DNA from 2 places in the Paenibacillus sp. sgz302114 genome. Region 2 is predicted to be linked to the other one. Evidence: riboswitches for the same ligand, from Rfam matches in the RefSeq annotation. Region 2 holds a riboswitch; the other holds the start of a gene.
The links. Region 2 has a riboswitch for cobalamin ahead of AC0LWF_RS00145 (S-layer homology domain-containing protein). Riboswitches for the same ligand answer to the same signal wherever they lie in the genome.

Region 1 (7,177 bases), on a different contig from region 2:
CCTTCTGCCTCAGGCAGCGCCTTATACTCTTCCTTGGCAGCAACAATCTGCATGATGTCCACGCGAAGCTGCCTCATTTGAATCGCTGCATCGGATACGCTGCAATAACGGTCTGTCCATGATAGCTCGCGGGTTACGCCGCCTATCGTTATTTTCCACGTATTTTCACCGTAAGGAGTTTGTTCGCAAGTAGTTGTGCCAGGCGCGTAGGGCTTGATCGTTAGATTCATAATATCGATCGCTTTCATTTTCGCATAGATGTTAGCCATCTCATCCGCAGATAAGGTGAGGTCCGCTGTCGCGCTGCCTTTCACGATGAGATCCTTCGTCACCGTATTCGTATACGTATTTACCTCATTCTTCGTCATTTCTCCATAACCGAATCGGACCGAGAAGTCAAAATCATCCGGCATCGCCTCAGCCATCTCCACACGATTCTTCTCACCGCAGCCTGTCAGCAGCAGCAATACGGCGAACAGTGCGATTTGAACCATTCGCATCGTCAGCTCCCCCTTCCAATACATACTCTGTATACCTACTATGACGGATTAAGACTGCATTTGTTGCAGAAGTTCTGTGATTGAATCATGAGGCAAGCAGCCTGACCATATAGTGGAGAGTAGGACAGCTTATTGCTAATAAATAAACTTGATAGCTTTAGCTCCTGAGTAGGGAGGAATGAATAACGATGCAGCAGCAAGAGCAAAGCGACGGTGTACTGGATTTGCGAATTCAAGGCATGAGCTGCACCGCTTGCGCGACCCGAATCGAACGGGCGGTCGGCAAGCTGGTCGGCGTGACTGCCGTGTCGGTTCATTATGCAGCCAAATCAGCCTACGTCGCCTATACGCCCGAAAGTATTACGCCAACTGCAATCATGAATCGAATTGAGAAGATCGGGTTCCATGCTTCTCCGCATGGGAAAGACGGGAGCGGGTCCTCCGAAACGGATGCGCTGCGCTTGCGGGTATTCGCTGCGATTGTGTTGACACTGCCGCTGCTGTGGACGATGGCGCATCATTATAGCTGGTCGGAGGGCATTCCAGTGCCGTTATTTATTCAAGAGCCGTTGCTGCAGTTCTTGCTGGCAGCGATTGTGCAGTTCTTCATCGGCATGCCGTTCTATTTCGGTGCCTTCTATGCGCTGCGCGAGCGGACCGCGAATATGGATGTGCTGGTCGCCATCGGGACTTCAGCTGCTTTCGTGTACAGCTTTATCGCGATGATGACGGGCGGGGCGTTGTACTTCGAGACATCGGCCGTCGTCATTACGGCGGTGCTCGGAGGCAAGCTGCTGGAAGCAACCGCGTCGGAGCGGGTCATTCAAGAAAATGACAGTTTCGGTGCGTTGGAGGCAAAGGAAGCGGTCGTCATTCGAGCGGGGCGAAGAGAGCGGATACCGCTTGCGCGAGTTCGGGCGGAGGATCAGCTCATCGCCGCAGTGAATGAGCCGATCCCAGCTGACGGCATTATCGTGGAAGGTCAATCTGCCATTGATGAGTCGTTCCTGACGGGCGAAAGCGCGCTCGTGACGCGCACGGTCGGCGACCGCGTATATGCAGGCACGATCGTGCGCAGCGCAGAGCTGCGCATTCAAGTAACGGCGATTGGTCAGCAAACGATGCTCAGCCGAATTGCGGCATTGACACGACAGGCGCAAGCGACCAAATCATCTATCGGTCGTAGAGTGGACCAGCTGGCGGCCATCTTCGTACCGGTCATGATGGTACTATCGCTTGGGACTCTGCTTGTATGGCTGCTATGGCTTGCTCCTGGCAAATGGGGTACGGCATCGATCCACGCGCTTGCGGTGCTGCTTGCTGCATGTCCATGCGCGCTCGGGCTTGCTGCGCCGATTTCACTCGTCATTGCGACAGGGAAGCTCGCAAGAAGAGGCGTCGTGCTGAAGGAGGCTGGCGCGCTCGAACGGCTCGCTCAGCTTAATACGATCGTGCTCGATAAGACCGGCACGCTTACAGAAGGCAAGCCGGCTTTAACGGAAATGTATTCGCTAAGCGGAGAACCGAGTGCGCTTCTTCGATTGGCCGCATCTGCGGAAGCGAGCTCACCGCATCCATTCGCCTCAGCAATCGTTGCAGCAGCAAGGCGAGCTGGAATGGTCATGCCGGAATGCTCTGCGTTTCAAGCTTTCCCAGGCAAAGGGATTGAAGCGAATGTTGAAGGCAAGCGGATTGAAATAGGCAATGCCGTGTTCGCCGCTGAACGGTCTTGGAAGATGAGCCGTGTCATGCAAAGCTTCGTTACTCGCAAAGAGTCATCTGGGGAGACGGTCATCTATGTCTCGATCAACGGGCAATGCGCAGGTGCGTTCGCTTTCGCCGATCAGGTGAAACGCTCCTCGAGAGAAGCTGTTCATCTGCTCACTGGTGAAGGACTGATGGTGCTGCTCGCAACCGGTGATCATATCTCCGCTGCGAATAATGTCGCAGACCAGATCGGAATTGCAAGCGTCCATGCGTCGATGCTCCCTGAGCATAAAGCAACGCTGATCCGTCAGCTGCAGGATAAGGGATATGTCGTTGCCATGGCGGGTGACGGATGGAACGATGCGCCTGCCCTCGCGGCAGCAGATGTCGGTATAGCGATGGGCGGCGGTACGGAAGCTGCGCTCCATGCCGGAGATATGACACTACTGCGCGCCCGACTGACGGGCATCTATGAATCGCTTGTCATTAGCCGTCTGACCGTTCGTAACATCCGGCAAAATCTCGGTTTCGCATTCGTCTATAACTCCATCATCATTCCTTTTGCAGCTGTAGGTGGCATTGAACCGTGGATGGCAGGGACCGCTATGGCGCTAAGCTCTGTGTCGGTTGTAGGCAACGCGCTGCGCTTAAATGGACAGATGACGCGGGCGCTCGGGAAGAAGAAGCACGCTATAGACAACCTATAGAGGGAATGGTATATTTACACAAGCACAATTGCATAGTACGCGTAAAACAGGTGCTTGGAGGATGATTATCCTCTTAGCTTAATAGGGAAGTCCGGTGTAAAACCGGCACGGACCCGCCACTGTAAGGAGCGCAATTGCTACCTTTAGCATCAAGTCGCTTAGGAAAGCAATTCGCACTGTATTCACACTTGTCACTGATCGGCCATCAGCCGCGCGGGAAGACGTGGATTACAGATGCTCCAAGTCAGGAGACCTGCCTGTTTCGTAAACAACGCTGCCTACGAGGATTTAGGCAGGTGTTAGAGATTGGCCAAGACACGAATTCCGTCATCGCTTGCTAGCCTGCTTGTTTGTTCGCAGCTTGCATGCTTGTGGCGTAACCGTTTGCCTTGCCGCTGCTTAATGACTCATGAGCATTTCTGACATCTGTCTGTCGGGAATGCTCTTTTTTGCATGCACTGACTTACGGTAATGAAGATTCGTAATTGGGAATGGGAGAGAACGGGGAATGAGAACGAGACAAACAATTCGATCGAGAATGACACTAGCGCTGATGGTGATGCTGCTTCTCATGCTAACGGCAGCTTGCGGTTCCACATCGAATTCGAATGCGAACACGGATGTTAAGGGTGGAAACAACGCGGCTTCCAGCAATACGGACACAACGCAAACCGAGCAGAATGCTGCTACGGAGGATAACACAGCTGCTAGCAGCACAACCGATAATAGTGCGAGTGCGACAACATATCCGCTGACCGTGAAGGACGTAACAGGAACGGAAGTGACGTTCCAGAAGGCGCCCGAGCGTATCGTTACTCTGCTCCCAAGCGAGACGGAGATCGTCTATGCCATCGGCGCAGGCGCATCGCTAGTCGGCGCAGACGACTTCTCCAACTATCCGAAGGAAGCAGCAGCAATCCCAAAAATCGGCGGTATGGATGCGGATATCGAGAAGATTGTATCGCTCAAACCGGAGCTGGTACTGGCATCGTACACCATGGGTCAGGCTGTCGTCGATAAGCTGCGTTCGCTCGGCATACAAGTGTACGCAACCGACCCGAAGAACTATGATGGCGTCATGGACAAAATCAAACAAATCGGTGCGATCATAAACAAGTCGAGTGAGGCGGAAGCCGTTGCGAAGCATATGACTGATGTACGCGAGCAGGTTGTTAATGCGGTTAAAGATGCTCCGAAGCCAAATGTATATTTGGAGTTTTCCCCAGGCTGGACAGTAGGGAAAGGCGAGTTTCTGGATGAGCTTATTACGCTCGCAGGCGGTACGAACATCGCAACGAACGCAGGCTGGTACGAGATTGATCCTGAAGCAGTTGTGAAATCGAATCCAGAAGAAATTATCTACGCTTCAATGACGCTAAAGGAAGGCGAGAAAAATCCGATTCTGACGGCAATCGAGACTCGTCCTGGCTGGAACACCATCAATGCGATTAAGAATAAGCAAATATTCGAGGTGGACCAAGATCCGCTCACTCGCGTAGGTCCTCGCCTTGCGGAAGGGCTGCTGGAAGTGGCGAAGAAGCTGCATCCGGATCTGATTGACTAAGATGCGCGCGAAGCTAGCGATTTATGGAGGAGCAGCGATGCTCCTCTTAGCTATATCTATCGTCGTCAGCTTGTCGATCGGTTCATCGGGCTTGCCGCTCGCTGATGTATGGGGCATCCTCATTCACCAGCTGCCCTGGATGTCTGATCCAAGTACCCACTGGGATGCCAGTGAAATTGCTATCGTGACGCAGCTGCGGTTATCTCGCATTCTGCTCGCCGTATTCGTCGGCGCTTGCTTGGCGCTAGCGGGCAGCGGCTTCCAAGGCGTTCTGCGCAATCCGCTTGCCGATCCATTCACGCTCGGTGTAGCTTCGGGCTGCTCGGTAGGCGCTGCATTTATGATTGTTTTTGGCTATACGGCTTGGCTTGGATTATGGAGCGTTCCGATTGTTGCGTTTGGAACAGGGATGGTAACGCTTCTGCTCGTTTTCTCGCTTTCTCGGGCACGCGGCACGATGAATGTGGAATCGCTCATTCTGTCCGGCGTCATCGTACAAGCGTTTCTCGGTGCATTCGTCTCGTTCATGGTCTCGATGTCACAGGGCGTCGTGAACGAAGTGATGTTCTGGCTGATGGGCAGCTTGAGTACGCGCAGCTGGGAGCATGTGAAGCTGATTATGCCTTTTGCCATCGTAGGCTTGCCGCTCATGTTCCGATATGCACAGCATCTGAACTTATTCGTTATGGGCGAGCGGCACGCAGCGCACTTAGGTGTGAATGTCGAACGGACGAAGCTGGTCGTGCTCATTCTCTCCACGCTGTTGACCGCGGTTGCTGTATCCATAGCCGGCGTTGTCGGCTTCGTCGGTCTTGTCGTACCGCATTTAATCCGCTTGCTAGTCGGACCGGATTATCGGATTATCGTCCCCCTCTCCGCAGTAGGCGGAGGGATCTATCTGTTATGGGCGGACACGCTCGCGCGTACAGCGCTGAGCCCTAAAGAAATTTCGCTTGGCGTCGTTACGGCTATCATCGGTGCACCCTTCTTCGCCTATCTGCTCTACCGGCGTAAAGTGCTGCAGGGAGGAGGCCATTCGGCATGATTGAAGTCAAACAAGTATCCAAGCGGATCGGTACTAAAAACCTTGTGCAGGATATTAGCTTTAGCGTGGAGAAAGGCCGTATGTACGGAATTATCGGACCGAACGGTGCTGGCAAAACAACGCTACTGCAGATGCTCTCCGGCATGGATGCGCCGACAAGCGGTGAAGTTCTCCTGCAAGGACAAGCGATTGCGTCCATTAAGCGAAAAGAACTGGCGAAGCGGGTAGCGGTCCTCCAGCAGGGAGGCATTCCAGCTGCTGCGTTTACGGTACGCGAAGTGGTGCAGATGGGCCGGTTTCCTTTTCAAAATTGGCTGGGCGAAGAACGGGCGGACAGTGAGCAGCTTATAGCTAGCGCGATTGAAACGATGGGACTGACTGCGCTTGCGCATCAGCAAGTGGACCGGCTAAGCGGCGGCGAGCGGCAGCGGGTCGCGCTCGCGAAGGTGATGGTGCAAGAGCCTGAGCTGCTGCTGCTTGATGAGCCGACCACGTATCTCGACATCGGCTATCAAGTACAGCTGCTAGATACAGTGAAACGATGGCAGCAAGAGAGGCAGTTAACGGTTATCGCAGTGCTGCATGATTTGAACTTGGCGGCGCATTATTGCGATGAGCTGCTCGTGCTGAAGCAAGGGAGCGCGGCTGCATATGGCCCGCCGTCAGCTATTATGAAGCCAGAGCTAATCTTGGAGGTTTTCGGTGCGAAGGCAGTGATCCTGCCACATCCGGAGACTGGCGTGCCGCAGCTGCTGCTTGCGCCATCTGTGCCGCCGAGTGAGACAAGATAAATGGAGAGGAAGTTTCTGATGACACAATCCGAGCTTGACCATGAACAACGGCTTCAAGAGATTACTGCACGAATTACACCGCTGAATGACGAAAGTATAGAGGCTTCCGAGAAGCACTTAAACAGCTTGACGAAGCCGCCTGGAAGCTTGGGCAAGCTGGAAGAGATTGCTCGGCAGCTTGCTGGCATTACCGGAGAGATCGCCCCTGACCTAGCGAAGCGTGCTGTCATTGTGATGGCAGGCGACCACGGAGTATGCGAAGAAGGGATCAGCGCTTTTCCAGCTGAGGTCACGCCGCAGATGGTGATGAATTTCTTGGCCGGCGGCGCTGCAGTCAATGTGCTCGCTCGTGGTGCAGGTGCTGACGTGTTCTGTGTGGATATGGGAGTCAATGCGGATCTCAGCCATGAAGCGTTGATCAGCTGCAAGACGCGCAAAGGAACGGCGAATATGACTAGGGAAGCTGCGATGGCTCGCGAGGAAGCGCTCGCTGCTATCATTGGCGGATATGAGCTGACCGAGAAGCTGGCTCGTGAAGGATACCGAATGTTCGCGACAGGAGAGATGGGAATCGGCAATACGACGGCGAGTGCCGCGCTCTGTGCAGTTCTCGGCTCGATGACGCCGGATGAGGCAGTCGGGCTGGGCACGGGCATTAATGAAGAACGCCGTAAGCATAAAGTCGATGTTGTATGCCGGGCAATCGCATGCAATGTGCCGAGCGTGGATGATCCGATTGATGTGCTTGCCAAAGTAGGCGGACTCGAGATTGCCGGTCTGGTCGGCGTTATTCTCAGCGCTGCCGCAAACAATTGTCTTGTCGTCATTGATGGGTTCATTTCATCGGCAGCCGCTCTCGTTGC
Region 2 (7,177 bases):
AGCTGGCGGAGCGAGGTGCTGGTGCAGGCGCAGGTGAGAACAAAGGCGAAAACGTGAATGTGAATCAGGATGAGGGTTTCATCCTGGAACAGCTGCTAAGCGAGCAGCCGCTCCAAACGATTGAGCTTGTGAAGAACCTGCTGCTCTCCGGTATGCCGCCGGCGCAGCTGGCCCAGCTCGTGACGCTTGCCGCAGCGGAGCGGGTTGTGCGTTTCCATACGCAGAACGACTTCCGCGATTGGGTCGCGGTGCTGCATACGTTCACGTACGCGCATGCCGTACATGAGCGGCTGCTGCGCTCGGAAGAACCGCTGGTGCAGCGGGCAATCTTCCACGGGGCGATCAGCGTCTATCTCGATCGCTTCTTGAATATTCCGGCGGCGAAGCGTCCGAAGGTGGCGGCTGACAGCGGTGAAACAGCGGCTGTACCGAGTACAGAGGAGCTGCTGCAGCTGCTCGATCAGCGTCAGCAGGTCGATCGCGCGGCGCAATGGACGGCGGATTATTTAGCGCGTGGCGGGGAAGCGGCGGCGCTGCTGAACACGCTAGGCGCTGCGCTTCTTCGAGAGGATGCGGAGTTCCATACGTTTCAAATGTACGAGGCGGCTATAGCGGAATATGAGCGCTGGTCAGTAAGGCAGGATGCTTTTGCGCTTCGCGCGCAGGAGACGATGCTGCTCGCATGTACGCGCTACTTGGCGGCACATGCGCCGACTGCCCGCGAGCTCCCGCATACGGCGCAGATTGCGTGGAGACTGCACCGAGGCGAGCGATTGTTCGAGGAGTAAAAAAGAAGAAGGCGGCTTTTCACTTTTTATAAAGTGGAAGGCCGCCTTTTGCAATCATTCAGCATGAACTTGTTCACCTCGCTCGCATTCTGAACGATCGGGTTTTGTGTCGGTTTTGGCTAGCAGCCATTTGCTTAGATAGCTGGGCAGTTTGAATCTGGCTGCTGGTTGCGAAGCATTAGCTGCTGGCACTGCTTTTTGTACTTGCCGTTTTACTTTTGCCTGGCGGATGTGCTCAACGCTTTGTATATTCCGCTCAAGCTCCTCTTGCCGATACTGCAGCAGTTTTTCCGTTACGTAGGTGCTGTTGTGCTGTAACATGTTCATTTCCCCCTCTGCCATTTATAGCTTTATTATGCGCTCGCTAAAAGGGGATAAAAAGAGTAGAATCTTCATAACAGACTTCCCCTTTTATGGCGATTAGGAGGTAATGCGAGATGCACAGCGGAACGGCAGAACGATATTTGGACTTACATCATCGGTTTGCAGAGGAATCTATTTCAATTGGCACGCCTGTTGAAGTCTCGCTCGAAGAGCTTGCGGAGGTGCTCTATTGCACGACGCGCAACGTGAAGCTTGTGCTGCGCAAGATGGAAGATGAGGGACTTATCCAGTGGCAGCCGGGGCGGGGACGCGGCAATCGGTCAAGGCTTGTTTTTTTGGTAGAGCGGGATGTAATGCTGCTTGATCTGGCGCGGCAAATGGCGCAGCGGGGCGATTATAAGCTCGCTTTCGAGCTCATTCATAAGCATGGGGTTGGCTCACAGGTGAAGGAGCGTTTCACGGAGTGGCTTAATCACCATTTTGGCTATCGTGCGGAAGTAGCCGATGGCAAGAGGCTTGTTGATACGCTGCGGATGCCCGTCCATTATCCTATCGTTACGCTCGATCCGGGCGATGTCTATTTTTCGTTCGATGCGCATATTATCCGGCAAGTATTTGACGGTTTGGTTGAATTGGATCCGGCAACCGGCAGGGTTGTACCAGCGCTCGCGCATGCATGGGAATGTAATAATGATGCGACGGTATGGCAATTTCATCTGCGTAAAGGCGTTCATTTCCATAATGGACATCCGCTGACGGTAGAGGATGTATTGTTTACGCTTGAGCGACTGCGGTTGGATATGGCGCATAGTTGGGTGCTGCGTTCGGTTGTGACAATAGAAGCGGTAGGGCCGCGCACAATCCGAATGGAGCTTGCGAAGCCGAATCGAATTTTTCATCGTTTCATGTGCTCGACGACAGCTTCGATTGTACCGAAAGAAGCGGTGTTAAAGGAGGGAGAGGCGTTCTGGCGCAGCCCGATCGGAACGGGGCCTTTCATGATTACCGAATGGAATGAGGATCGGCTTATGCTTGCGGCCAATCCAAGCTACTACCGTGAGAGAGCGCATTTGGATGGCGTTGAGATTGCTTTTATGCCTCCGGAGCACGGTGTTTCTTCGCGCAAATGCTGGGAGAAGCTGCTCGTGGATCATAACAGTCAAGAGCAGCAACCGGATATGGATTTGGATTCGGTCGAGGTTCTCAGCCAAGGCTGCACGCTTATTACTTGGAACATGGGGCGGCAAGGACCTCAGCAGTCGCCGCTCTTTCGCAAAGCGATCGATCTGCTGATTGACCGGAAGCGGATGATTGAGGAGCTTGGCGAAGAACGGATGTATCCGGCTCACGGATTCCGTCCGGATGAGCATACGCCGTACCGGAGCGTGCGGTATGATCCTGCTGAAGCGGATATGCTGCTGCGCGCATCAGGGTACGATGGAACACCGATAACGTTGTTCGCGGGCAGCAGCTATCGAGAGGATACAGCATGGATTCAGGCTCGCTGTGCTGAGCACGGTATCCCGGTCAACATTCAAATCCAGGATGGCATCGACTATAAAAAGCGTAGAAATGTCAAAGATGCGGATTGCGTGCTGTACAGCATTGTGCTGGATCAGGACGAGGTGTGCGAGGTTGAATCCTATGAGCAGCAAGGCAGCTTCTTGAAAGAGCATCTTCACCCCGAATTCCGTGAATGGTCCAAGCGCCAAATCGACCTCGCGCTCGCCGCTAAGTCGACGGATGAGCGGCGCATCCTTCTCGGGCAGATCGAGGAGCGGCTTCGCGAGGAGACCTATGTATTGTTCCTCATTCACAGGAAGAATAATGCGGCATACCAGCCTGGGCTGAAAGGCATTACGGTGTCGCCGCTCGGCTGGATCGATTTCAAAGACGTTTGGGTGCAAAGTATGGGGCAATCGGCTGTCGGCGGGACGGGGTGAGAGGACATATATGATCTCTCGGCGTCCAAAATGCGCCGAAAGTCGGCTGAGAGAACGTATATGATCTCTCGTCGCACGTTCAGTAACTTGCTTGCCGCAAGAGTTCCGACCTCAGCAGCGTGCTGCAATACTAGCGTAAGTTACTGGACTGAAATCGGAAAAAGCCTCTCTCGGCGCGCGAAAGTGGGGGTTAACCGAAGTGAGAGCGGGAAAAGCCGCTCTCAGTGAGCGAAAAGGTGAGCTAGCGCAGGAGTTACTGGTCTGAAAGCGGAAAAAGCCTCTCTCGAAGCGAGAAAGTATGGGTTAGCTGAGGTGAGAGAGGCAAAAGCCTCTCTCGGCACGGGAAAGTGGGGCTAACCGATTTGAGAGCGGGAAAAGCCGCTCTCATTCTCCTAAATTGCAAGGTGGATCATCCACCGCACCGTCTCAAACCGGCCGAAGCCCCTCCAGCTCAGGCAGCAGCGTCACGCTCTCCTGCTGGTTCGGATCGGTGCGGGCGATAACGGCTGAGCATGGCTCGGTATCGGAGACGTTATAAGTCAAATGCGGGACACCAGCTGGAATGTATAGGAATTGCCCTGCCTCCACCTCGATATACTGCTCGAGCTGCTCCCCGTGCCACATGGCTGCTTTTCCACGGAGTACATAAATTGCTGTCTCGTGTTCTTGATGCAGATGTGCTTTGCTGCGTCCGCCTGGCGGTATGGTCAGCAGATGCATGCAGATTCCCCTCGAGCCTGTGCTCTCTGCCGAGATAGCCTCCATATAATCAAACCCTTGCTTCCCCTGACTCTCACTCGTCGTTCGAATGACTTTGCATCCCGGTCCCGGAACATTGCTCATACAGCACGCCTCCCCGCATAATAACAATACTTCTCCTAGCATATTCCACATTTCTGTGAACTCGACCTTCAACCACCTCACCTGAAAATTCCCTAAAATTCCCCAACGAACACTGGATTTTCACCTTTACAAGAGAATAGAAATAGCAGCCATCCCGTACCTGTGAACGGAGCTGTGGTTGACTTCGATCTCCCAGATCATATCCTCCAGCAGCGAGTGGCGAACAGCGCGCCAGCAAGAAGATTTTCCGGTCTGCCTCATCATTCGAGCAGGTTCTCCGAAAGCAGCAAGCGGACCCGCACAAAGTCGCGATGAATAAGCCAACAGCTGAAGAGGCTGACTTCATGTACACCATACGATCCACTGACGACGTGCAATCCGTCATCCAGCAGATCATTCATTAAGCGTACGACGAGAAGCTTACCCACGAACAAACAACCAAATCCTAGATAGACAACTCTAGCAAAAGCCAGTATGATGAAACGATGAATTGAATATCGGATCCGTAAAGGTGCAGTCTTGCAACAGCAAAGATTGCTTAAAAGGGAAGTTCGGTACTAATCCGACGCGGTCCCGCCACTGTAATTGAGGAGCGACTCTAGTAGAACGCCACTGGTTCGTAAGCTGAACTGGGAAGGTTAGAGAAGCGATGATTCATGAGCCAGGAGACCTGCCTTTGCGTGAGTGTTTACCAATTCTTCGGGAGGTGAGAATTGGAAGCGGAAGCTTGACACATTGCTGTCAGCTTTATTTTGTTTGCGCTGCGTTCGATTAGCGCTTCTTACCCGCCTGCATGTAAAGCCGCCCACTGGGGCGGCTTTTTTGTGTTCTCCGATCGTTTCTGACGTCTCGGGATCCGCGCTATATCAATTCGACTATTATGTTCAGGGAGAGTGAAGGTATGCAGGCATCAATATCCGAGCAGGCAATTCGCAGGAAAGGGAGCAGGAAGCAGCTGCTCGCGCTGCTGCTGGCGCTAGCAATGGTCGCAGCTTGCTTCGTGCAGCCGCTGTCAGCTTTTGCAGAGGATGAACCGTCTCAAACGACTACAACAGATTCACTGCTGCAGGAGGTTGAAGCAGCGATCGAAACAGCGGCTCTGACGATTCAGAGCCGTACAACAATTGACGATTGGCAAGCGGTTGGATTGTCCAAATCCAATAAACCGCTTCCGAGCAGCTACATCCCGGCACTTTACAAGAAGCTGATTGCGGCCAATGGGACGTTCACTCTCGTAACCGATTATGAGCGGACGGTTATTGGACTTACAGCTGCTCATCAGGATGCTGCGAAGTTCGCGGGCTACAATCTGATCGAGGGTATCTATAACAGCTCAAGAATGTTGAATCAGGGGCTGAACGGACCGCTCTACGCGCTCATTGCGCTGGACAGCGGAAGCTACCAAGTGCCAGCGGATGCACTATGGACGCGAGATATGCTCGTCTCAGCAATCATAGCGAAACAGAAGACTGACGGAGGCTTCGCGCTTGGCAATGGCCCCAGCGATCCGGATATAACAGGGATGACGCTCATTGCGCTGGCGCCTTATGCCGAGCAAGAAGCGGTAGCACCGGCTGTTGACGGAGCGGTCAATTGGCTGAATGAGCATCAACAGGCGAATGGCGGCTACTTGTCCTATGGACAGGATGCGAGCGAAAGCGTCTCGCAAGCGATCATCGGACTTACGTCTAACGGTATTGATCCGACTGAGAGCCGGTTTACGAAGAATGGCGTCAATCTGATTCAGAAGCTGCTCTCCTTCCGAAAAACAGACGGCAGCTTCTCGCATACGCCAACAGGCTCGGCGAACGGAATGGCGACAGAACAAGCATTGCAGGCACTCATTGCCTATGATTCTTTTGCAAAAGCCGGGGATCGTCTCTATGACTTCGGCGTTCGGCAGCCGTATGGCTGGCCGTCCGACTGGATTCTTGGCGAGGGAAACTGGTGGGACCGAGAATGGCAGGCGATTGCTGTTATCCGTGCCGGGCATGAAGTACCGTCCACCTACTTGAGCGCAGTTGATAGTTTCTTAGATTTCATGAAGCAATATCCTCAGGATTCACTTGTTACGGACGATGAGCGGATCGTTATGGCATTGTCTGCCTTGCACGTGGATGCAACAGATTACGCGGGTATGAATTTGGTCGAACAGATCTATAACAGCAGCGCCATGGAGGCGCAAGGTCTGAACGGCCCGATATTCGCGCTGCTTGCGCTCGATAGCGGCGAGTACAGCACGCCGTCCGATGCGGCGTGGAATCGGGATAAGCTGCTTGCTGCCATACTCGCTAAGCAACATGCCGACGGCGGCTTCGCTCTGACAGGCGATGTCAGTGACCCGGATATTACAGCGATGGCACTGACGGCGCTTGCTCCATATCGCGGACAGTCGGCTGCCCAGACCGCTGGTCAAAAGGCCGTTAACTGGCTGTCGGCGAACCAGCAGGCGAACGGAGGTTATTTGTCCTCTGGCGTTGATTCAAGCGAAGGGGTCGCGCAAGCCATCATTGCACTTGCTTCGAACGGAATCGACCCGACGAGCGCAGCTTTTACTAAGAATGGCATTACGCTGTTGGACAAGCTGTTTACTTATCTGCAGGCTGATGGTGGTTTCTCGCATGTTATTGATCCGCAAGCGGCTGCAGATTTCATGGCAACTGAGCAAGCATCGCAAGCGCTTAGCGCTTATGAAATGTTCATCCACGGCGAAGGGAAGCTGTATCAGTTCGGCAAGCCGCAGCCCTTCGTTCAAGTTCAGGTTGAAGGGCCGGAAGGATGGATTGCTTCAGGCAGGCTAAGCGGAACGAGTGCTCTTGCTGCTCTAGAGGATCTCATGCAAGTCATTCAATATCCGATCACGGTGACGGACTCTCAGTATGGGAAGTATGTCTCCTCGATCAATGGGATAGATGCTGGCAAATATGGCGGCTACGACGGATGGATGTATGACGTGCTCCGTGATGGGAAGTGGAGCTTCCCTGCTGTCGGCATGGATGATTTTGAACTGCAAAAGTCCGATAAACTCGTCGTCTACTACGGCGGCGATGACACGCAGCTCGTCGATTCCGTGAAGGTCACACCTACTGTGCCAAAAGCGGGCGAAACGTTCCGAGTCACTGTTAAGAAAACCAAGCTCAACTGGAGTGATGGCGGCAGCGAAGCAGTGACTTCAGCAGCGGCTGGAGTTCAAGTGAAGATTGGCAGTGTTCAAGCGGAAACGGACTTGAATGGCGTAGCCGTGTTCAGCAGCGGCATTCATTCCGCAGGTACTTATTC

Region 1: linked by a shared signal. The riboswitch ahead of AC0LWF_RS24795 (ABC transporter substrate-binding protein) and the one ahead of AC0LWF_RS00145 (S-layer homology domain-containing protein) in region 2 are both predicted to bind cobalamin.

Annotation. Positions count from the first base shown of each region.
Region 1 covers NZ_JBVYOI010000016.1:40,062-47,238, reverse strand. Annotated here, with positions in the region: gene AC0LWF_RS24805 (hypothetical protein) at 1-500, opposite strand, end outside; gene AC0LWF_RS24800 (heavy metal translocating P-type ATPase) at 689-2,914, shown strand; cobalamin riboswitch at 2,946-3,189, shown strand; gene AC0LWF_RS24795 (ABC transporter substrate-binding protein) at 3,423-4,478, shown strand; gene AC0LWF_RS24790 (FecCD family ABC transporter permease) at 4,480-5,523, shown strand; gene AC0LWF_RS24785 (heme ABC transporter ATP-binding protein) at 5,520-6,314, shown strand; gene cobT (nicotinate-nucleotide--dimethylbenzimidazole phosphoribosyltransferase) at 6,333-7,177, shown strand, end outside.
Region 2 covers NZ_JBVYOI010000001.1:25,747-32,923, forward strand. Annotated here, with positions in the region: gene AC0LWF_RS00120 (Rieske (2Fe-2S) protein) at 1-788, shown strand, start outside; gene AC0LWF_RS00125 (hypothetical protein) at 843-1,109, opposite strand; gene AC0LWF_RS00130 (ABC transporter substrate-binding protein) at 1,226-3,055, shown strand; gene AC0LWF_RS00135 (cupin domain-containing protein) at 3,482-3,898, opposite strand; gene AC0LWF_RS00140 (hypothetical protein) at 4,159-4,332, opposite strand; cobalamin riboswitch at 4,391-4,590, shown strand; gene AC0LWF_RS00145 (S-layer homology domain-containing protein) at 4,800-7,177, shown strand, end outside.